Regions from separate parts of the Arthrobacter sp. MMS24-T111 genome, predicted to be linked through region 1. Evidence: riboswitches for the same ligand, from Rfam matches in the RefSeq annotation. Region 1 holds a riboswitch; each other region holds the start of a gene.
The links. Region 1 has a riboswitch for thiamine pyrophosphate ahead of thiO (glycine oxidase ThiO). Riboswitches for the same ligand answer to the same signal wherever they lie in the genome.
Positions count from the first base shown of each region.

Region 2: another riboswitch for thiamine pyrophosphate. It lies ahead of thiC (phosphomethylpyrimidine synthase ThiC); the one in region 1 lies ahead of thiO (glycine oxidase ThiO).
Region 3: another riboswitch for thiamine pyrophosphate. It lies ahead of thiD (bifunctional hydroxymethylpyrimidine kinase/phosphomethylpyrimidine kinase); the one in region 1 lies ahead of thiO (glycine oxidase ThiO).

Region 1 is NZ_JBTZRO010000001.1:2,493,691-2,501,084, forward strand. Features, by position in the region: partial or broken gene ACX5I6_RS11770 (RNB domain-containing ribonuclease) at 1-1,187, opposite strand, end outside; gene thiE (thiamine phosphate synthase) at 1,218-1,910, opposite strand; TPP riboswitch at 1,938-2,057, shown strand; gene thiO (glycine oxidase ThiO) at 2,052-3,341, shown strand; gene thiS (sulfur carrier protein ThiS) at 3,338-3,574, shown strand; gene ACX5I6_RS11790 (thiazole synthase) at 3,579-4,391, shown strand; gene ACX5I6_RS11795 (hypothetical protein) at 4,455-4,757, opposite strand; gene ACX5I6_RS11800 (DUF3107 domain-containing protein) at 4,784-5,008, opposite strand; partial or broken gene ACX5I6_RS11805 (TetR/AcrR family transcriptional regulator) at 5,053-5,719, opposite strand; gene moeB (molybdopterin-synthase adenylyltransferase MoeB) at 5,804-7,003, shown strand; gene ACX5I6_RS11815 (glutamyl-tRNA reductase) at 7,187-7,394, opposite strand, start outside.
Region 2 is NZ_JBTZRO010000001.1:2,843,281-2,850,674, reverse strand. Features, by position in the region: gene trmD (tRNA (guanosine(37)-N1)-methyltransferase TrmD) at 1-409, opposite strand, end outside; gene rimM (ribosome maturation factor RimM) at 410-955, opposite strand; gene ACX5I6_RS13330 (RNA-binding protein) at 1,075-1,317, opposite strand; gene rpsP (30S ribosomal protein S16) at 1,319-1,741, opposite strand; gene ACX5I6_RS13320 (hypothetical protein) at 1,961-2,416, opposite strand; partial or broken gene ACX5I6_RS13315 (VOC family protein) at 2,580-3,454, opposite strand; gene ACX5I6_RS13310 (amidohydrolase family protein) at 3,555-4,637, opposite strand; TPP riboswitch at 4,718-4,825, shown strand; gene thiC (phosphomethylpyrimidine synthase ThiC) at 4,821-6,671, shown strand; gene ACX5I6_RS13300 (alpha/beta fold hydrolase) at 6,668-7,394, opposite strand, start outside.
Region 3 is NZ_JBTZRO010000001.1:2,934,852-2,942,245, reverse strand. Features, by position in the region: gene proB (glutamate 5-kinase) at 1-28, opposite strand, end outside; gene obgE (GTPase ObgE) at 18-1,607, opposite strand; partial or broken gene rpmA (50S ribosomal protein L27) at 1,725-1,989, opposite strand; gene rplU (50S ribosomal protein L21) at 2,051-2,359, opposite strand; gene thiD (bifunctional hydroxymethylpyrimidine kinase/phosphomethylpyrimidine kinase) at 2,624-4,144, opposite strand; TPP riboswitch at 4,152-4,249, opposite strand; gene ACX5I6_RS13765 (Rne/Rng family ribonuclease) at 4,278-7,394, opposite strand, start outside.

The sequences.
Region 1 (7,394 bases):
CGCCAGCTGGTCGGAACCGGCCATGATTCCCGGCAGCAGCGGCAGCGCCTCCCGTACCCAGCCCGGAACGTCACCGCCGTTGCTGAGGGCCTCGCAGATCACCAGCACGAAGCGGTCCACCAGCCGGCGCAGCGGGGCGGTGGTGTGGGCGTAGGCGGCGCCGATGGCGGACTGGATGCCGTCGTCCGGGACTGTCCCGTCAAACGCTGTATAGGACGCGCCCCGGAACAGCATCCCGGCCGAATGCATGATGGCCAGCTGGCGGGGATCGGTGGGGTCCAGCGACCGCAGGTACTCGCCGTAGCTGACTTCGCCGTCCCACGGCCTGCCCAGCACCTCGGTCTGCAGCCGGAAATGCCTCAGCGACCGCTCATCCGGGGCAGGCATGGTGCGCAGGATGCCCACCTTGCCTTCCAGCATGAGCTGGGCGGCCGCCATCCCCGTCATCAGCGAAATCTGCGCGTTCCAGTCCTCCACGGGAAGCTGCGGGGCGGCGTCGATCCGGTAGCCGCCGTCGGGCAACTGAACGATCTCCTGCTCCGGCATGTTGAGGCTGGCGCCCCCGCGCGCCCGCTCCAGCGCCACCCGTTTCAGCCCCACTTCCCGGAGCAGTTCCAGCACGGGGGAGCGGTGCCGGCGTCGAGGGCGGCCTGTGCACCTTTGTAGCTGAGCTTGTCGCGGCTGCGGATCCGCGCCCGCCTGACGCCGACGGACATCACCGCTGCGTCGGCGTCGAGCGTGAACTCCCAGACGAAAGCCGAACACTCCTGGCCCGGCAGCAGGCTCCCGGCCCCTTCGCTGATGACCTCCGGGTGAAGCGGGATCCGGCCGTCGGGGGCGTAGAACGTCTGTCCGCGGCGCCGGGTCTCAGCATCCAACGGACCACCCGGTGCAACAAAGGCAGGAACGTCGGCGATCGCGTAGAGCACCCGGTAGCCGCTCCCGTCCGGCTCGATGAACACGGCTTGGTCCAGGTCGGTGGACGAGGCGGGGTCGATGGTCACGAACGCGACGGCGGTCAGGTCATAGGACGGCAGCTTCAGGGCCGCCACGGCGGCGCGGGCGTCCTCCACTGCCGCTGCCGGATAAGGCCCCGGCAGTTCGAGTTCTGCCCGCAACGCACCCAGTGCCTCTTCCAGTGCGTTCCGATGGTCGCGGACATTGGGAGCCAACCGATGATGTGACACAAAAGTCAGCGTAACTCCAAGTCCTGGGTTTTACGCAGGCCCGGGGCCGGCAGCGTCCAGCGCGTCGAGCAGGGAGGCTGCAGCGGCCGCGGGATCCGCCGCCTCGGTGATGGCACGGACCACCACGATCCTTCGTGCACCTGCCTCCGCCACCTGGTGCACATTCCCGTGGTCGATGCCCCCGATGGCAAACCACGGCACCGGGCTGGGTACCTCCGCGGCGGCCTTGGCGGCGTACTTCACCAGGGCAAGCCCGACGGCGGTCCGGCCGGGTTTGGTGGGCGTGGCCCAGACAGGTCCCACGCAGAAGTAGTCCAGGTGGGAAGGCCCGGCAGCGGCGGAGAGGGCGGCATCCACCTGGTCCGGGCTGTGGCTGGACAGCCCGATGGCCGCATTACCGTTGACCAGCGTCCGGGCCGCAGCCAACGGGAGGTCCTTTTGGCCGATGTGGAACACCGGTGCGCCGGACAGCACCGCGATGTCGGCCCGGTCGTTGACGGCCCACAGCCGCCCGTGACGCACCGCCGCCTCCTTCAAGACCGCCAGCAGGTCCAGTTCCTCGGCGGCCTCGATGCTCTTGTCGCGCAACTGGATGATGTCCACGCCCCCGGCGAACGCGGCATCCACGAACCGGGCAAAGTCGCCGCGGTCCCGGCGCGCATCCGTGCAGAGGTACAGTCTGGCCGCCCCGAGGGCAGGAAAGGAGGAGGGGGACATATTCATGCCTGCCAGCCTAGTTCCTCTAAACTGGGCTGGTACTGCGGGAGCCCGCGGCAGCTGTCACAAAGCGCCGGGCTGAGAGGGCTTTGGAGCCGACCGCTTGACCTGATCCGGCTAATACCGGCGTAGGGAAGGAACCGCACCATGACCAGCACCAGGAACTGCCGGCCCGGGCCTGGCGATGACGCCATCCGGGCCGACGTCGCCGTCATCGGCGCGGGGGTGGTGGGACACGGAATCGCCTGGGAGATCCAGCGCTCCGGCCGTTCCGTCGCGCTCATCGATGACGCGCCCGGCGCCGGCGCCAGCTGGGCCGCTGCCGGCATGCTGGCCCCCGTCAGCGAGCTGCACTACCAGGAAGAGGACCTCCTGGAGCTCATGCTCGACGCATCCTCCCGCTGGCCCGGCTTCGCTGCCGGCGTCGCCGCCGCAGCCGGAACCGGGACCGGTTACTTGACGACACCCACCCTCGCGGTCGGTGTGGACGCTGCCGACCGGCGGGCGCTGATGGACCTGCGCGCAGTGCAGCAGGCCAGCGGCCTGGAGGTGGCACCGTTGACCGTGCGTGAAGCCCGCAGCCGCGAACCCTTGCTGAGCCCGGGGATCTCATGCGCGCTGGACACCCCGGCCGACCACCAGGTGGACCCGAGGAAGCTGATAGCGTCAGTGCGCCTGGCGCTCGCCGCAGCGGCACGGGAAACCCCGACGTTGGCGGTTGCCGGTGCCACGGAAGGTTTTGCCGTCCCGGAGCGGGCGGCCGGACTGCTGTGGAAGGACGGGACGGTGGCCGGCGTCCGCCTTGGGAGCGGCAGCATGGTCCTGGCGAGGGAAACGGTCGTGGCCAACGGCCTGCACGCGGCGTCCCTTGACGGCTTGCCCCACGGCCTTGACCTGCCGCTGCGGCCGGTGCACGGGGACATCCTCCGGCTTTCCGTGCCGCAGCACCTGCGCCCGCTGGTGACGGCCACGGTGCGCGGGGTGGTCCACGGGATCCCGGTGTACATCGTCCCCCGGGAGGATGGCACGGTGGTCATCGGCGCCTCCCAGCGGGAGGACGCGCTTTCCGACGCCGTGAGCGCCGGCAGCGTGTACCAACTGCTCCGTGACGCCCAGGCACTGGTTCCCGCTGTCGCCGAACTTGAACTGCTGGAATGCACCGCCCGGGCGCGCCCCGGGACCCCCGACAATGCACCCTTGCTGGGCCGGGTTGCGGCGTCCTTGGGATCCGGGGGCCGAGCGGACGGGCACGTGCCGGGGCTGATCATCGCGACCGGTTTCTTCCGGCACGGGGTGCTGCTCACGCCCTCCGCCGCCGCCATCTGCACAACACTGCTGGACGGGGCCGTCGATCCCCGCTGGGCGCCGTTCAGCCCGGACCGCTTTTCCGGGTCGGCCGTGGCCGTCCCCAGCCCCCACATGAAGGAGACAGCGTGAATATCACCCTCAACGGAAACCCGCACTCGGTGGCCGACGGCGCTTCCATCACCACGCTCGTCAGCCAGGTCACCGGGCGGCCGCTGGCCCCCAACGGCCAGGCGACGGACGGCAGGAAATTGGGCGTCGCCGTCGCCCACAACGCCCAGGTGGTGCCGCGCAGCCAGTGGTTCGGTACCGCGCTCGCCGACGGCGACGACATCGAACTCGTTACCGCAGTACAAGGAGGCTGACACCATGACCGAAACCGGCACCATCAACACCGCAAGCCAAGCCGCAGGGGACACCCTGGTGATCGACGGCGTCGCCCTGGGATCCCGGCTCATCATGGGCACCGGCGGTGCGCCCAGCTTGGACGGACTGGGCGCCGCGCTCCTGGCCTCCGGCACGGCACTGACCACGGTGGCCATGCGGCGCTACTCACCAGCGGAAACCGGCTCGCTGTTCCAGCTGCTGGTGGACCACGGGATCAAAGTCCTGCCCAACACCGCCGGCTGCTTCACCGCCCGGGACGCTGTCCTTACCGCGGAACTGGCCCGGGAAGCCCTCGAAACCGACTGGGTGAAGCTGGAAGTCATCGCCGACGAACAGACCCTGCTGCCGGACGCCGTGGAACTCGTTGAGGCCACCGAGCAACTGGTCAACCGCGGCTTCAAGGTCTTTGCCTACACCAACGACGACCCCGTGCTGGCGCTGCGGCTGGAAAATCTTGGTGCCACCGCCGTCATGCCGCTCGGCGCACCGATCGGCACCGGTCTGGGCATCCTGAACCCGCACAACATCGAACTCATCGTCTCCCGGGCCTCGGTCCCCGTGGTCCTGGACGCGGGCATCGGTACGGCCTCCGACGCCGCCCTGGCCATGGAGCTGGGCTGCGACGCCGTCCTGCTGGCGACGGCCGTGACGCGGGCGCAGAATCCGGCGCTGATGGGCGAAGCTTTCAAGCACGCCGTGATTTCCGGCAGGTTGGCGAGGGCCGCCGGACGCATCCCGCGCCGGGAACACGCCCTGGCCTCATCGGCGATGGAGGGCCGGGCCGAGTTCCTCTAGCAGTTAATAAGGCTGTGGCCACCACCCGGACGGGTGGTGGCCACAGCCTTACTCAGGGTCGGTTCAGCTCCGCAGGACCGCGTTCAGCCGTTCCGTGTCATGGCGTGTCCGGGTGCGGCCCAGGTAGACGACGGCGGCAACGGCCGCAGCGATGCCCAGGACGATGGGCAGGACCCAGGGGAGCCACGTCAAACCCGGAAGATAGCCGAAACCTGCCGTCATGAGGATGATCCACGCCATCGCCGCGACGCCCACGGCGATCCCGGCGGGCACGCCCGCGCCGTACCTGGAATGGCGTTTGTCATTGGCCCAGACGATAAACCCGGCGGCGAGCGTGGCCAGCACCACGATGGTCAGCGACAGCATGGATCTCCTTGGAACGTGCGGTCAGCCTAGAACTGGCCGAAACCTACGCGGCGGACCTCTTCAGCGCCGATTTCCACATAGGCCAGCGCGCTGCCGGGAACAATGATCAGGCGTCCCTTGTCATCCTTCAGGCGCAACTGGGTGCCGTCGTTGATGGCTTCACCAACAGTCTTGGCCACCGTCTCAGCATCCTGGTCTGATTCGAGCACGATCTCGCGGCCAACGTTTTGAACGCCGATCTTAATTTCCAAGGGGGCCTCCCAGCCTGGTTCGTCGATGATGTCTTATTTGTAGTCTAGGACTCTTTGGGGAAGCGAGAGATTCCGCGCCAAGCTAAACGGTAGATGAGGTCGCTGGCCACGTTGAGGTCCAGGTTGCCGTCCGTTTCCAGCCAATACCGGGCGCTGACCTGCGCCATCCCGGCAAGGCCGCGGCCCAGGAAGCTCCGCCTCCAGGTGGGGGAGCTTGGTGTCCTCGGCAATGACCCGGGCGATGGCGTCGGCGAAGGTCCGATTGAAGGTCTCCAGCCTGGAGCTGACATCCGGATCGTTAATCAGGTCCGATTCGAACACCAGACGGTGCGCCTGGTCGTCGTTGGCGATGAAGTGGAAGTAGGCGCGCATGACGGCCTGCACGCGCTCGTCGTTGTCCGTGGTGGAGTTCAACGCCCCCAGCATCAGCTCTGTCAGCGACGTCAGATGGCTTTCCAGCAAGGCCAGGTAAAGCTCACGCTTGGACGGGAAGTGCTGGTACAGGACGGGCTTGCTCACGTGGGCAGTCTCTGCAATTTCGTCCATCGCGGCCCCGTGGTAGCCGTTCGCAACGAAGACTTCCTGGGCGGCTGCAAGCAACTGCGCACGGCGCTCGTCCCGGGGCAGCCTGGCGGACCGCTGGCCTGCGGGGCGGGAGGGAGTTTGCGGTTCGGCCGCGGGCGGGCGGTCAGCCCGTGCTTCAGGGACCACAGTTGGCCTTCTTTCCATTGCAGTTACATTCACTTTACTGCGGGGTAATATGACCCGGCGGTATCCCGGGGCATACATTGAAGTATGGCTTCGACGTTCACCGCAAATGTTTCAACCCCTTCGCTGGATCCGCTGGTGGAACCGGCGGCCGCCCTGACGTCCGCCGAGGTGGAACGCTACTCCCGGCACCTGATCATTCCCGAGATCGGCGCACTGGGGCAGCGGCGGCTCAAGAACGCCAAAGTGCTGGTCATCGGAGCCGGAGGCCTCGGTTCACCAGCGCTGCTATACCTTGCCGCGGCAGGGGTGGGCACGCTGGGCATCATCGACGACGACGTGGTGGACCTGAGCAACCTGCAGCGCCAGGTCATCCATGGCGTGCAGGATGTGGGACGGCCCAAGATCGAGTCGGCCCGCGACGCCATCGCCGCCCTGAACCCGCTGGTGGACGTCCGGCTCCACAACGTGCGCCTGGATTCGGGTAACGCCCTCGAACTGTTTGCGGACTACGACCTGATCCTGGACGGCGCTGACAACTTCGCCACCAGGTACCTGGTGAACGATGCCGCCGCCATCCTGGGCAAACCCTACGTCTGGGGCTCCATCTTCCGTTTCGACGGACAGGTGAGTGTCTTCTGGGAGAAGCACGGCCCCACGTACCGGGACCTCTATCCCGAGGCCCCTCCCGCCGGTTCCGTGCCGTCCTGCGGCGAAGGCGGCGTCTTCGGCATGTTGTGCGCGGCGGTGGGCTCGCTGATGGTCACCGAGGCAGTGAAACTGATTACCGGCGTCGGGCGCTCCCTGCTGGGCCGCGTGGCGCTGTTCGATGCCCTCGGCGGCAGCTGGCGGGAGATCCGGGTCTCCAAGGACCCCGCGGCGGAACCCATCACCGAACTCACGGACTATGAGGCGTTTTGCGGGATTGCCCCGGAGTCCACCACGGACACGGAACACACCATCACCGCCACCCAGCTGGCCACCATGCTCGCGTCGCGGAAAGCCGGGCTCAAGGACTTCGAACTGGTGGACGTCCGGGAAGCCGGCGAGTACGACATCGTCCGGATCGACGGAGCCAAGCTCATTCCGCAGGGACGGATCCTGGCAGGGGAGGCGTGGGGCGAACTCCCGCAGGACCGGGACATCGTGTTCCACTGCAAGGCCGGGACGCGATCGGCAAACGTCCTCGCGGCAGCCCGCCAGGCAGGCTACCAGCGGGTCAGCCACCTCGACGGCGGCATCCTGGCCTGGGTGCGCGAGGTGGAACCCGACAAGCCGGTCTACTGACGGAAACGCCCGCTCACCTTTGACATCAATTTCCCCAACGCCCGCTCACCTTTGACAGCTTGCAAACCAACGCCCGCTCACTTTCTTGAAGGAAGTGAGCGGGCGTTGCCTCAAATGTGGCAGGAAGTGAGCGCGCGTTGCGTCAAATGTGGCAGGAAGTGAGCGGGCGTTGCCGCCGGGACGTCAGGCGGTTTCGCGGCCTGTGTGGTCCACCGGGCATTCGGGCTCCGCGGCTGCGGCCGCCGGCGCGACACCCGGCTGCTCGACGGTGATGCCGTAGAGGGCTTCCAGGGCGGCCACGTAGTCATCCTGCTGCCCGTTGGCGGCAAGTTCGCGGGCGCGCACGGTGGGGACGTGCAGCAGCTGCTTGACCATCCGGCGGAGCGCGAAT
Region 2 (7,394 bases), 350 kb from region 1:
CGGGGCGGACGGTGAAGTGCTCCTGCGCCCACTCGATGACGCGCTCGTCGATACCTTCATAGCGGCCGCAGGCGAAAGCAAGGCGCTCTTCCTCGGCCAGTTCATAGGCCAGGGCCTGCGTGAACCTCTCGCCGGCGGGAGAGGGAACGATGAGGACAGGTTTGCGCTGCGGATCGGGACGGCCGGCGGCCACCGCTGCGAGGGCCTGCGCCCACGGTTCGGGCTTCATGACCATCCCCGCACCTCCGCCGTAGGGAGTGTCGTCCACGGAACGGTGCTTGTCGGTGGTGAAGCTGCGGAGGTCGTGGACATGCAGGTCCAGGATCCCGTCCTGGCGGGCCTTGCCGATCAGCGAGAGCTCCAGCGGGGCAAGGTATTCGGGGAAGATGCTGACGACGTCGATTCGCATCTATTCCCGGCCTTCGGGTTCCGGGGATGCGGCGTCGCCGGCGTTCAGTTCGAAGAGTCCGTCCGGCGGGGTGAGCAGGACGAAGCCCTCCTCAAGGTTGACCTCGGGCACAATCTGCTCCACGAAGGGAACCAGGATCTCTTCGCCAGCCGGGGTGGTCACGGTCAGCAGGTCCTGGACGGGCATGGTGGCCAGGGCAGTCACCTTTCCCACCACCTGTGAGCCGACCCGCGCCTGGAGGCCGACGAGTTCGTGCTCGTACCAGCCTTCGTCGTCATCCTCGTCGAGTTCTTCCGTTTCGATGAACAGCTTCGCGCCGCGTAGGGTTTCGGCCTGGTTGCGGTCCTTCACTTCCGCGAAGCCCAGCAGCAGGATGTCCTTGTTCCAGCGCGCACTGTCCACCGTCAAGGGGCCGGACGCGGCAGGTTCAACGACGAACTCCGTGCCGGGGACAAACCTGTCCTCGGGGGCATCGGTCAGCACCTGGACCGTGACTTCCCCGCGAATGCCGTGCGGCTTGCCGATCCGCGCCACCTGAAGCTGCATCTGTTCCTCTGTTCCGGGTTGTGGTTGGTGTGGGGTGAAAGCACTGTGTTGATCAAAGCAGTCCGGCCCCTCCACCAGGTGGTGGAGGGGCCGGACCAAAACTGAAAGTTGCCGAGCGCTCAGCGGCGGCGGTCGGTATCGACGACGTCGACCCTGACCGGTTCGCCGCCGGCCAGTGCTGCCACCACGGTGCGCAGTGCGCGTGCGGTGCGGCCCTGGCGGCCAATCACCCGTCCGAGGTCATCCTGGTGAACCCGCACCTCGAGGGTGTCCCCGCGGCGGTTGTTCTTCGAACTGACCTTGACGTCGTCCGGGGAATCAACGATTCCACGGACCAGGTGCTCCAGCGCTTCTGCCAGCAATCTACTCAGCCTCGGTGGTCTCAGCTTCGGCGTCGGCCGGGGCCTCGGCAGCGTCAGACTTGGAGGCCTTCTTGGTGATGGCTTCCGGGATGATGACCGAGCCCTTCTCGGGAGCTACGAAAGCGTCCTTCGCGACCTTGGTCTTGAGGGTGCCTTCCTGGCCCGGGAGGCCCTTGAACTTCTGCCAGTCACCGGTGATCTTCAGGATGGCGGCAACCTGCTCGGACGGCTGAGCGCCGACGGACAGCCAGTACTGGGCACGCTCGGAGTTGACCTCGATGAACGAGGGCTCTTCGGTGGGGTGGTACTTGCCGATCTCCTCGATGGCGCGGCCGTCACGCTTGGTGCGTGAGTCCGCGACGACGATGCGGTAGTACGGGGCGCGCATCTTGCCGAAGCGCTTAAGGCGAATCTTTACGGCCACTTTTGTGGTCACTCCTGTTTCAGAAAAGGGGTGAACCCGGCGTTCTGCACCCGTGGGGCGGGCCGTACTTGCGGGTTCGAAGGACAGGATCCGGACGCGGAGAGAGGGGCCACGCAGATCGAGTACCTGTTTATTGTGCCAGATCAGCGAACTTATTTCGACTCGGCGTTGACGCGCTTCGCGCCGGCGCCGGCCGCGGGATCCGCCCTGCGGCGCCGGTCAGGCGGACCAGACGTACAGTCCGGTCCGCTCGGCGTCGTCCAGCCCGGCCGCGAGCCTGGCGAGCTGCTCCACGTAGGTCCGGGCCTGGACCGCGCCGAAGGGCATGTCGTCCTGGGCGGCCCACTGCTCGGCGACGTCTTCGAGGACATTGCCCTCGCCTTCGGTCTCGTAGGACAGGAGGTCGGCCAGCGCACGGACCATGGCAGGCGGGACTGCGAGGAGGGAGTCGCTGGCGACGTCCACCATGGTCAGCTCATAGTCGGCACCACCGGCGTGGACAGCAGTCCCGGCGAGGTCGCCGAGCTGTTCGATTTCGAAGTCGCTGACTCCCTCGATCCGCACGGCATGGCTGTCAGGACCGACGTTTGCCGCGGGCGCGCTCCCTGCGTCAAGGAGGCCGGCGCGTTTGAGCGCGGCGTCATGGGTGGCAACAAAGATCTCGGTGAAGCCCATGGCTGTTTGCCCTTCTTCCGTTGGCGGAACTGCGCGCCGGGCGCTGCCTGCGTCCCGGCCGTACGGAATCAGCCTAGTAGCTGGGGACCGGCAGGCGCACGCGCCGGGCCGGGGCCGCAGATGGCAGTTCGCGGCACTGGCCGGTCTCCGCCGGCGGCGCAGCTCAGCGGACGGCCACCCGCAGCCGGTTGCGCCACGGATCCTCGAACCGGAGTTCGGCACCGGTGTGGTGCGCGGTCACTCCGGCGACCTTGAGGCGGTCAGCCAAGGCGCCGACGTCGTCCCCTGACGGAACTTCGATGAGGACTTCGCCCAGCCCAAGGGTGTCCTTGCGGGGGCCGGCCCCGCGGCTGTTCCAGACGTTCATGGCCATGTGGTGGTGGTACCGCCCGGCGGAAACGAACAAGGCCTGCCCGTGCCAGCCCGCCGTCTTTTCGAAACCGAGCGTGCCCACGTAGAAGTCGCGCGCCGTCTGGACATCTCCCACCTGGAGGTGGACGTGTCCCACGCCTGCGGCCGTCACGCGCTGGCCTTCGAGCGATTCCTCGGTGAGGTGCTGCTCCAGGTATCGCTGCGGGGGCAGCGCGAGGCTGTCCATCACCACGTCCGTCCCGTTCCAGGACCAGTTGCTGCGTGGCCGGTCCCAGTACAGTTCGATGCCGTTGCCTTCCGGATCGGTGAAGTAGAAGGCTTCGCTGACCAGGTGGTCGGCGCTGCCGGTGAAGGACATCGGCTCGTATTGTGCGGCGGTGGCGATGGTGGCGGCAAGGGAAGCCTGGTCTTCAAACAGCAGCGCGGTGTGGAAGAGTCCGGCCTCCCCCTTCCGGGCAGGTTCAGCCCGGGGGCCGGGGCCAGATGCACCAGGGGACGGCCAAGGCGGCCCAGGTACAGTCCGCCGTCCTGCTCGGCCACCACCTCCAGGCCCAGTGCGCGCTGGTAGTAGTCGGTCATGACCTTCATGTCCCCCACCTTGAGCATCACCGTGCCCATGGCGAGGTCGGCAGGAAGCAGGTCCTGGCTGTTGGCTGATGCGGTCATTGGAGGCTCCTTGGATTGGCGGCCGTCCCGATGGCGGCCTGTCACTTCTTAAAATTACTTGAAGCTTCAATTTATTCCAAGTCCCGGGCGCCACTTTGGGTCACCGGATAATGCGGCCGCCGAGCACGACGTGTTCCAACCCCGCGATGGTCTCCGGGACCGCCCGTGGATCCTCCCGGCACACGATCACATCGGCGCGTGCCCCTTCTTCCAGGCCGTCCGCTCCGAGCCAGCGGCGGGCTGCCCAGCACGCTGCATCCAGTGCTGCAGTCATCGGCAGCCCCGCACCATGCAGGGCTAGTATTTCGTCCGCGATGCGTCCGTGGCCGATGACGCTGCCGGCGTCTGTTCCGGCGAAGATGCGCACCCCCGCGGCGTGGGCCTCGGCCACGCGCTCCAGCCTCCGCTCCCAGAGGGACCGCATGTGGGCTGCGTACCGCGGAAACTTCGGCTCCGCTTGGGCGGCGATGTCCGGGAACGTGGCGATGTTGATGAGGGTGGGCACAATCGGCACGCCCCGCTCGGCGAACCGGGGCAGGTGCCGTGGCAGCAGCCCGGTGGCGTGCTCGATGCAGTCGATGCCGGCGTCAAGCATCTGGTCCAGGGTGTCTTCGGCGAAGCAGTGGGCTGTCACCCGGGCACCTTCGTCGTGTGCAGCCTGGACCGCGTCGCGGACGACGGCGGCCGGAAAGGACGGCGCCAGGTCACCGGCGCCGCGGTCGATCCAGTCCCCCACCAGTTTGACCCAGCCGTCCCCGTCCCGGGCCTGCTTGCGCACGGCCTCTACCAGGTCCTCGGGTTCGACCTCATGGGCGAAGCCGCGCAGGTAGCGCCGGGTCCGGGCTATGTGCCGGCCTGCGCGGATCAGCACCGGGAAGTCCTTGCCGCCCTGCATCCAGCGGGTATCGGCCGGCGAGCCCGCATCGCGGACCAGGAGGGTTCCGGAATTGAGGTCCGCAAGCGCCTGTTCCTGCGCTACGGCGGCCTCGACCGGACCAGCCGGGCCCAGCCCGATGTGGCAGTGTGCGTCCACGAAGCCCGGCAGTACCCAGCCGTCAAGTACCTGATCAGGTGCCGGTGCGGGCCGGTGGAAAGTGAGCTTGCCGTGCACCGACCAGAGTCCGTGGCGCACCCGGTCCGGCGCAGCCAGGACGGGTCCGCGGAAATGAATGATTCCTGCCATCCGGGCATCCTTTCGTTGCCCGGTCAGGCTAGCATCCTCGATTGTTACAACGGGCTTCCGGACGGCTGTGGTAGCTTCGTTGCTGACCACACGGGTGCCCTTGCAGGGGCTGAGATCGGGCTGACGCAGCCTGCGACCGTTGAACCTGTCCGGGTAATGCCGGCGAAGGAAGTGAGTATTCCCTTGAGTACGCAAAACACCCAGTTGAACCCTGCCCTTGTGCCGTCCGGTTCCGATGCGGCCAACGGTCCCGGCACCGGGTCCAGTGCCGAATCCCACGTCCCGGTAACGCAGTCGCTGAAGTCGCATTCACTGGCTTACATCGACGACGCCGATGCCGGAATCCGGGTCCCGGTGACCGAGATCGCGCTGGAGCCATCACCCAACGGGCAGCCGAACGCACCTTTCCGGACTTACCGGACGGCCGGGCCGGGCAGCGACCCCGTCCTTGGGCTGGAGCCCTTCCGCGCCGAATGGATCGTGGCGCGCGGGGACACCGAGGCCTACACCGGCAGGGAACGCAACCTGCTCGACGACGGCCGCTCGGCCGTGCGCCGCGGTGCGGCCTCGGCGGAGTGGAAGGGCGCCCGGCCGGTGCCCCGCCGCGCCGTCGACGGCCATACCGTGACCCAGATGCACTACGCCCGGCAGGGCACCATCACGCAGGAAATGCGCTTCGTGGCGCTGCGGGAGAACTGCGACGTTGAACTGGTCAGGAGCGAGGTGGCCGCCGGGCGGGCCATCATCCCGAACAACATCAACCACCCTGAATCCGAGCCGATGATCATCGGCAAGGCGTTCCTGGTGAAAATCAACGCCAACATCGGTAATTCTGCCGTGACAAGCTCCATCGCCGAGGAGGTGGACAAGCTGCAGTGGGCCACCCAATGGGGTGCCGACACGGTGATGGACCTGTCCACGGGGGACGACATCCACACCACCAGGGAATGGATCATCCGCAACTCCCCTGTCCCGATCGGAACGGTTCCGATCTACCAGGCACTGGAAAAGGTCAACGGCGAGGCCAACGCGCTGACCTGGGAAATCTTCCGGGACACCGTCATTGAGCAGTGCGAGCAAGGTGTGGACTACATGACCATCCACGCCGGTGTCCTGCTGCGGTATGTCCCGCTCACGGCCAACCGGGTGACGGGCATCGTCTCGCGCGGTGGTTCCATCATGGCCGGCTGGTGCCTGGCCCACCACCAGGAGAACTTCCTGTACACGCATTTTGACGAACTTTGCGAAATCTTCGCGAAATACGACGTCGCGTTCTCCCTGGGGGACGGGTTGCGGCCCGGCTCCACGGCGGACGCCAACGACGCGGCGCAGTTCGCTGAACTGGATACGCTGGCCGAGCTGACGCAGCGCGCCTGGGAGTACGACGTCCAGGTGATGGTCGAAGGCCCCGGCCACGTGCCGTTCCACCTGGTCCGGGAAAACGTGGAGCGTCAGCAGGAGCTGTGCAAGGGTGCGCCGTTCTACACGCTCGGTCCGCTGGTGACCGATGTCGCGCCCGGCTACGACCACATCACCTCGGCAATCGGGGCCACTGAAATCGCACGGTACGGCACCGCCATGCTCTGCTACGTCACGCCCAAGGAACACCTGGGCCTGCCCAACAAAGACGACGTGAAGACCGGCGTCATCACGTACAAGATTGCGGCCCATGCAGCGGACCTGGCCAAGGGCCACCCGGGGGCGCGCGAGCGGGACGATGCTTTGTCCAAGGCACGGTTCGAATTCCGCTGGCGCGACCAGTTCGCACTTTCGCTGGACCCTGTGACGGCGGAATCGTTCCACGACGAGACGTTGCCGGCCGAACCCGCCAAGACAGCGCACTTCTGCTCCATGTGCGGACCCAAGTTCTGCTCGATGCGGATCAGCCAGGACATCCGGGATGAATACGGCTCGGCTGAGGCGCAGGCGGCGCTCACCGAGGCAGCGTCGGGGATGCGGGCGAAGAGCCAGGAGTTCCTGGCTGCCGGCGGCAAGGTCTACCTTCCGGAGTTGCAGGTGCCCGCCGGCAGCTAAGAGGCCCGGGCCGGCTCGCTGCGGCTGACCTCGCCGATGAACTGCCTGATGGTCCGGTCGCCTTCCACCGAATCATGGGGCCGGTGCCCGCCCGCGGCAACGCGGTGCAGGGCACCGGTCTCCCGCAGGTAACCGGCAATCTCCTCGTACAGCGGCTCCCAGCCCCCGGTCAGGACCAGGGTGGGGACGCCGGGAACAATATGCAGGGGCGCTTCCCACGACGGGACCTGGAGCCGCAGCCGGCGCGCGGACCGTTTCTCCTCCGTGGTGGCAGGCTGCTGCAGGTCCGTGGCATAAACCCGCCGGACGAACTCCCGTTGGAAGTCCTCGTCACTGAGCTGGTGGCGGACCTCGAGGAGCGGCTTCATCAGGCTGATGTGTGCCGCCGTGGCCGGCAGCTCCGCGGTCAGGGAGAGGCACGCCGGTTCCACCAGGGTCAGGGAGTAGACGAGGTCGGGGCGTTCGACGGCGGCCATCATGGCAGGAATGGCTCCCTGGGAGTGCGCCACCACGTGTCCGCCGGCGGCGCCGCGGCCATCATCGGCCAGGGACCGCAGCACAATGGCAGTGTCTTCGGCAAATGATGATTCAACCGGCTCCGCGACGGCGTCATAGCCCTGCCGGCGAAGGAACAGGGCGTCGAAGGACAGCGCCATGCCGTGCTGGCGGGGCCACGCGGCGGCGCCGAAAGAACCGGCGCCGTGCACGAAAACTACCCGCTGC
Region 3 (7,394 bases), 440 kb from region 1:
GCGCCGTGTCCACGACCCTAGAGGTCATCGTCCGCTTCCATTCCACTGTCCTGTACGGGGCGGGCAGCACGGCGTCCGCTGACGGACTCGGTCCAAATACCGGCCTTGCGCTCGGCCTCGAGTTCGGCGCGGGCGGCAGCCTTGGCGTCGCGGCGTTCCTGCTGCTCCTCACGCTTCTGGCTGCGGGTGGGGCGGTCGCCGATATCGGCGAACCGGACGTCCGTGCCACGGGGTGAAGCCAGGAGTTCCGCGCCAGCCATCATGGTGGGCTCCCAGTCGAAGACGACGCCGTCGTCCTCGCCAATGACCACGGTATCCCCCGGCTTGGCGCCCTGCTTGAACAGCTCGGTTTCCACGCCCAGCTTGGCCAGCCGGTCGGCAAGGTAGCCAATCGCTTCCTCGTTGGTGAAGTCGGTCTGCTTGACCCAGCGCTCGGGCTTCTCGCCGAGGACGCGGAACAGCGGCTCCAGGTTCTTTTCCTCGCGGCGGATCTTGAACCCGGTTTCATTGACGGCGCGCGGCCGGAGCACGACGGGCTGGACCTTGGGAGGTTCGGCCGCGACGGCGTCGCGGGCGGCCTGGACGATTTCGGCCATGGCGAAGCCGAGCTGGCGCAGGCCCTCGTGGCTGGTGGCGGAAACCTCAAAGACGCGGTACCCGCGCGATTCCAGTTCCGGGCGCACGAATTCCGCCATGTCCTTGCCGTCCGGCAGGTCCACCTTGTTCAGTGCGACGAGGCGGGGGCGGTGGTTAAGGGGGACCACCTGGCCGTCGGAGCCTGCGTAGCTCATGTCCACCGCGTACTTTTCGAGTTCGCCTTCGATGATGGCGAGGTCCGAGAGCGGATCGCGGTCGGATTCGAGCGTGCCGCAGTCGAGCACATGCACCAGGGCGGCGCAGCGCTCAACGTGACGCAGGAAGTGGTGCCCCAGGCCTTTGCCTTCGCTGGCGCCTTCAATCAGGCCGGGGACATCGGCAATCGTGAAGCGGACATCGCCTGCCTGGACGACACCCAGGTTCGGGATCAGGGTGGTGAAGGGATAATCGGCGATCTTGGGCCGGGCGGCGGACATCGCGGCGATCAGGCTGGACTTGCCCGCGGACGGGAAGCCCACCAGGGCGATGTCTGCAATGGACTTCAGTTCCAGGACCACATCGCGGGAGTCGCCTTCGATTCCCAGCAGGGCAAACCCGGGAGCGCGGCGTTTCTGGGAGGACAGGGCGGCGTTGCCGAGTCCGCCAATACCGCCGGCGGCGGCCACGTATTCGGTGCCTTCACCCACGAGGTCGGCCAGGACGGTGCCGTCTTTGGACTTGACCACGGTACCGTCCGGAACGGGAAGCACCAGGGTTTCGCCGTTCTTGCCGCCGCGCCAGTCGCCCATACCGGGCCCGCCGTTGCTGGCGTGCCGGTGCGGCGCGTGGTGGTAGTCGAGGAGGGTGGTGGTCTGGTGGTCCACCCGGAGGATCACGTCGCCGCCGTTGCCGCCGTTGCCGCCGTCGGGCCCGCCAAGGGGCTTGAACTTCTCCCGGTGGACGGAAACGCATCCATGGCCGCCGGTTCCGCCGGATACGTGCAGTACTACCCGGTCTACAAAGCTGGCCACGTGGATCTCCTCAGAATGCTGTTTACGCGGCGCCCGGGGACGCCACAACGATTGTAATGCGGTTAAAGAACAGTGGAGCGGGCCCTCAGGCCCGCTCCACCGCTTCAAGACTTGTTGTTACTCTGCGGCTGCAGCAGCAACGATGTTGACCACGCGACGTCCGCGGCGGGTGCCGAATTCAACGGCGCCCGGGGTCAGTGCGAACAGGGTGTCGTCACCGCCACGGCCGACGCCGGCGCCCGGGTGGAAGTGGGTGCCGCGCTGGCGGACGATGATCTCGCCTGCGGAAACAACCTGGCCGCCGAAGCGCTTGACGCCGAGGTACTGTGCGTTGGAATCGCGACCGTTGCGAGTGGAGCTTCGCGCCCTTTTTATGTGCCATCTGAAATGCCTGCCTCTAAATTCTGGGGAATCTGTTGAAATGCCTGAACAGTAACCGGCGGTTACTTGATGCCGGTGATCTTGACCTTGGTCAGTTCCTGGCGGTGACCCTGGCGCTTCTTGTAGCCGGTCTTGTTCTTGAACTTCTGGATGACAATCTTAGGACCACGCAGGTCCTGGAGGATTTCAGCCGTAACAGTTACCTTGGCCAGGTCCTTGGCTGCGGAGGTGACCTTGTCACCGTCAACCAGGAGCAGTGCGGGCAGCTCAATGGTGCTGCCGGCTCCACCGGCGACGCGGTTCAGGGTAACGAAGTCTCCAACGGAAACCTTCTCTTGGCGGCCGCCTGCGCGGACAATCGCGTACACCACTTGGGAACTCACTTCTCTCGACGTTTATAACAAAATTTGCGTGCGGAACCGACTCAATAAAAGCCTGGTTTCTCGCTGTGCCTCAACGCCGTGGGGTCATAACCCAAGTGTTGGCGTAAGCACCGAAGATCCAGAATACGCTAAATCCGTCTCCAGCCGCAAATGAGGCTGGTTCCGGAGGGCCGGCTGTGATAGTAACCACAGCCTGGCATGCAGCGCCGCAACCGTGCGTATCCATTGTAGCCGGGGCGCCGCCGTTGGACGTCAGGAGTGAATGCGCGGCGCGTCGAAGAATTCCACTTCAAGCCGGCAGGACTGCTTGAACGCCGTCACCATGGCGGCCTGTTCATGGTCGGAGGCTTTCCGTCCGGCCGCGTCCACAATGGCGATGGCCTGCCGGGTGGCCTCGGCGAAGCCCTCGTCGGCATAGGTGCGGAGCCACGCAGCGTAGGCGTGCCCTTCCGGTTCGCCCGCCGCGAGGAACTGGGCGTGCAGTGTCCTGCCAACCTCGGCGTAGAGCCAGAAACAGGGCAGGACGGCGGCGGCAAGGACCGCATAGCTCACCGACGCCGAGACGGCTGTGAGGTGGTCAACGTAGGACTTGGTGACGGGCCCCAGGCCCGTCTGCCCAGGCCGGGTGCTGAGCCATGAGCGGTGCAGTTCCGATTCGACCTCCAGGCACTGCCGGGCCGAGCCTGCCCAGAACAGCTGCTCCGCCTCGGACGGGGCCAGGGCACTGGCCCGGGCCAGGACCCGGGAGTACCCGTTCAGGTACTGGGCGTCCTGGGCAAGATAGTAGGCAAAGTCCTTCTCGGCCAGTTCGCCGGAGACAAGGCCGTGGATGAAGTCCAGGGCGTAGATATCCGCCAGGTCCTGCCGGGCTTCGGCCCAGAGCCTGGCCGCGAAGCCGCCTTCCGGCAGGTGGGGCCGCACGTGGTGGAAGTGGTGCACGGGCCCGTTTCCTTGGCCGACCTCCAGCCGGCCGGACTCCTCAAGCGCTCCGGCCAGCCAGGGCTTGACCGTCCGCAGCGACGCTTCCCAGTCGCCCAGCCGGGCCTGGACCGTTGCCATGGCAGAGGACAGCGAACAACCCGTGCCGTGGCTGTTGCGGGTGTTGACACGGGTGCCGGGCACTTCCACGACGTCCCGGGCCAGCACACCGGCGGTGTTGACCAGCGCGTCCGGGCAGCCTTCGCCTGACAGGTGTCCTCCCTTGACCAGGACCGTGGCGCCGGTGGCATCCGCCAGGCGCCTGCCCTGGTCCAGCGCGGCTTCCCAGTCCCCCGCGGGCTCTTCGCCCACGAGCATGGCCAGTTCGGGCAGGTTGGGGGTGATGAGGTGGGCAACGGGCAGCAGGTCGCGGAGGGCGGCTTCGGCAGATTCCTTCAGCAGCCGGTCGCCGCTGGTGGCCACCATCACGGGGTCCAGGACCACGACGGCGGGACGCACCTTTTCGAGCCACTGCTGGACTGTGCGGATCACCGCTTCGTCGCCGAGCATGCCGATCTTGACGGCGTCGATGGTGATGTCGTCGCTGACGGCATCGAGCTGCTGGGCCAGGAACGCAGCAGGCGGGACGTGGACGGCCACAACGCCGCGGGTATTCTGCGCGGTGAGTGCCGTAATGGCGGCCATGCCATATCCGCCGTGCGCTGCAATGCTTTTCAGGTCCGCCTGGATTCCTGCTCCACCGGATGGATCCGAGCCCGCGATGGAGAGGACCCGTGGGATGTCGCGGCCGGCAGGGGTGCCGGTGGCGTCAGTGGAGGCAATTGGCAGGGGCATGGAGAGGGTCGAAGACAACAGACATCCCTTCGCCGGTACTAGCCGGACAGGTTCAACGGGTGTGGATCTCAGCCGGCCTTCTGCGCGGCACCCCGTGTCGGTTTCCCAGCCTAGCCGTTGGCGCGATGCCGGGCTAAAGGTGACAGCGGCCAGATGCAGGAAGTCCCCGCCCCGTGGACTGTTCCCCCTGTACTTTCGGGGGGAATGGTCCACGAGACGGGGACTTCACCTCTCGACGCCGTGGCTTGCCGGAATTTAGAGCTTCCGAAGCCGGGACGCCCACGCCGAGGATGATGGGTTCCTCAGAACGCTTCCCGGTATCAGGAACCTTCTGGTTCGCGGGCTCGGGGGCCTTGGCTGCGTGCGAGTGCCCGGTAGTGGCGGCTTGGACGTTCTCATGGTGCTGGACGGCGGTTTCGTTCGCGGCGCCCTGGGCTCGGCTGGCGGCCCGGTGGCGGCGCGGCCTGCGCTGCCTTGTCTGCTCCAGCGTGTGGTCGGAGTAGTCCTTTTCAGCCGGTGCTTCCGCGGCCCGCGCGGGGGCTTCGCCGCCCTGCGGCCGGGGCTCCTGTGCGGCCTGTTCCGTTGCCGGTTCAGCCGCTGCAGGATTTTCCGGAGCGTCCTCGACGGCGGAAACCGGCTGGCCGAGGTGCGCGAATGCTTCCGCGAGCCGGTCCAGCGTCAGGGCGGGCTTGGGCTGCTGCTCCTCCGCGTGCTCCACGAACGGAAGCGGGACTTTCTCGCCGCCGAACGTCAGGACCGCCGCGGGACGCCCGTGTGTATCGGCGTCGTGCTTTTCCCCGTCAGCTGCCGGTGCAGGCTGGACCGGTGCTTGCGGGTCCGGAGCCTGCCCTGCCGGCGCGTGCCGGGCAGCTGCCAGCTCGTCGTCGTGGAGGTGCGCCGCGTGGGCCGCCGCGGCGATGTTGGCCAGGGCAAGCCGGGTGGCTTCAGCCTTGGCGTGCCGCTCGGCGTCACTGGGATCCGGCTGCACAGTGTGCACGTGCACTGCCGGCGCCGGTACTGCCTCGGCCTGCTGGCCGCCGCGTCCACGGCGGCGCTTCCGCTCGGGGCGTGCACCGGGCTGGGCGGCATCGGTCCGCTGCCCGTGGGGACGGTGGGCCTCCCCGCGGGCTTCGGGACGGTTGTCGGCGCGCTGGACGTGGTGTTCGGCCGCCACAATGTTGGCCCTGCGGTGCTCCACGGGATCGTCGTGGGTCACGACGCCGCGTCCGGCACACGCCTCGCACTGCTCGCCGAAGACTTCCAGCAGGCCCGTGCCCATGCGCTTGCGGGTCATTTGGACCAGGCCCAGGGAGGTGACCTCGGCAACCTGGTGCTTGGTCCGGTCGCGGCCCAGGCACTCGACGAGGCGGCGCAGGACCAGGTCGCGGTTGGATTCGAGCACCATGTCGATGAAGTCGATCACGATGATACCGCCGATATCGCGCAGCCTCAGCTGGCGTACCACTTCCTCGGCAGCTTCGAGGTTGTTCTTGGTGACGGTTTCCTCGAGGTTGCCGCCGCTGCCGGTGAACTTTCCGGTGTTGACGTCCACCACGGTCATGGCTTCGGTGCGGTCGATCACCAGCGAGCCGCCGGAGGGCAGGAACACCTTGCGCTCGAGCGCCTTGTGGATCTGCTCATCGATCCGCCAGGCGGAGAAGATGTCCTGGTCCTTGGTCCACTTCTCGAGGCGTCCCACCAGGTCCGGGGCCACGTAGGTGACGTAGGCCTCGATGGTGTCCCAGGCTTCCTCGCCGGAGACGATCAGCTTGGAAAAGTCCTCGTTGAAGACGTCGCGGACCACCTTGATGGTCAGGTCAGGTTCGCCGTACAGCAGTTCGGGGGCAAGGACCTTGGTGGAGCTGGACTGGCTCTCGATGCCCTCCCACTGCGCGCGGAGGCGGTTGATGTCGTGCGTGAGCTCCTCTTCGGATGCCCCCTCGGCCGCGGTGCGGACAATGACACCGGCGTGTTCGGGGAGGCGGTCCTTGAGGATGCGCTTGAGGCGGTTGCGTTCGACGTCGGGCAGCTTGCGCGAGATGCCCGTCATGGAGCCGCCGGGCACGTACACCAGGTAGCGTCCGGGCAAGGAGATCTGGCTGGTGAGGCGGGCACCCTTGTGGCCCACTGGGTCCTTGGTCACCTGGACCAGGACGGTGTCGCCGGACTTCAGAGCGTTTTCGATCCGGCGCTGCTTGCCTTCGAGGTTGACGGCTTCCCAGTTGACCTCGCCGGCGTACAGCACGGCGTTGCGGCCGCGCCCGATGTCAACGAACGCAGCTTCCATGGACGGCAGCACGTTCTGGACCTTGCCCAGGTAGACGTTGCCGATCAGCGAGTCCTGCTGGGTCTTGGACACGAAGTGCTCGGCCAGGACGCCGTCTTCAAGGACGCCGATCTGGATTCTGTCGTCGCGCTGCCGGACGATCATCTGGCGGTCCACGGATTCGCGGCGGGCCAGGAACTCAGCTTCGGTGATCACGGTGCGGCGGCGGCCGGTGTCGCGGGATTCGCGGCGGCGCTGCTTCTTGGCTTCAAGGCGGGTGGAGCCCTTGACGCTGGTGACCCGGTTGTTGACCGGCGCTTCGCTGACGGCGCGCGGCGCACGGACCCTCGTCACCGTGTTGGGCGGATCGTCGCCTTCCCCACCGGTCAGCTCCAGGTCCTGGTCACCGCGGCGGCGGCGACGGCGACGGCGGGAGGTCACGCCGTCTTCCACCGGCCCGTTGGCGTCCTCGTCGGCTTCGTCGTCGGCATCGGCGTCACCGGTGCCGCCTTCGACGTCTTCATCTGTCCGGTCGCCGATGCGGCTCCGTCCGCGGCGGCCACGGCTGCGGCGCCGGCGGCGGCTGGCGGAATCGTCTGCCTCGTCGGATTCTTCCTCGTCGGTCTCTTCCGCCGCGGGCGTTGTGGGGCGGACCACGGTGCTCAGGTCCGGCGCCTGGAAGAGGACTGACGTGGGGGAACCTGGTTCCAGGAACAGCGAACCAAAGGGGCTTGCTGCCGCCGTTGACGCGGCGTCGCTTCCGGCCTCGGGAGTTGCAGGTGCGGCAGCGGGCTCCTGTGCCTGCACCGGGGCGTGCGGGACCTCTTCGAGGGCGGGGCCGGCGGCGGCTTCCGGGGCAGCAACAGACGCCTCGGGGGTTTCCTCCGTTGCGGTTTCTTCCACGGCGTCCTGCACCGGAGCGGCGTCAGCAGCTTCCGCCGCTACAGTTTCCGGGGCCGGAGCCGGGGAAGCGACCTTGCGGGT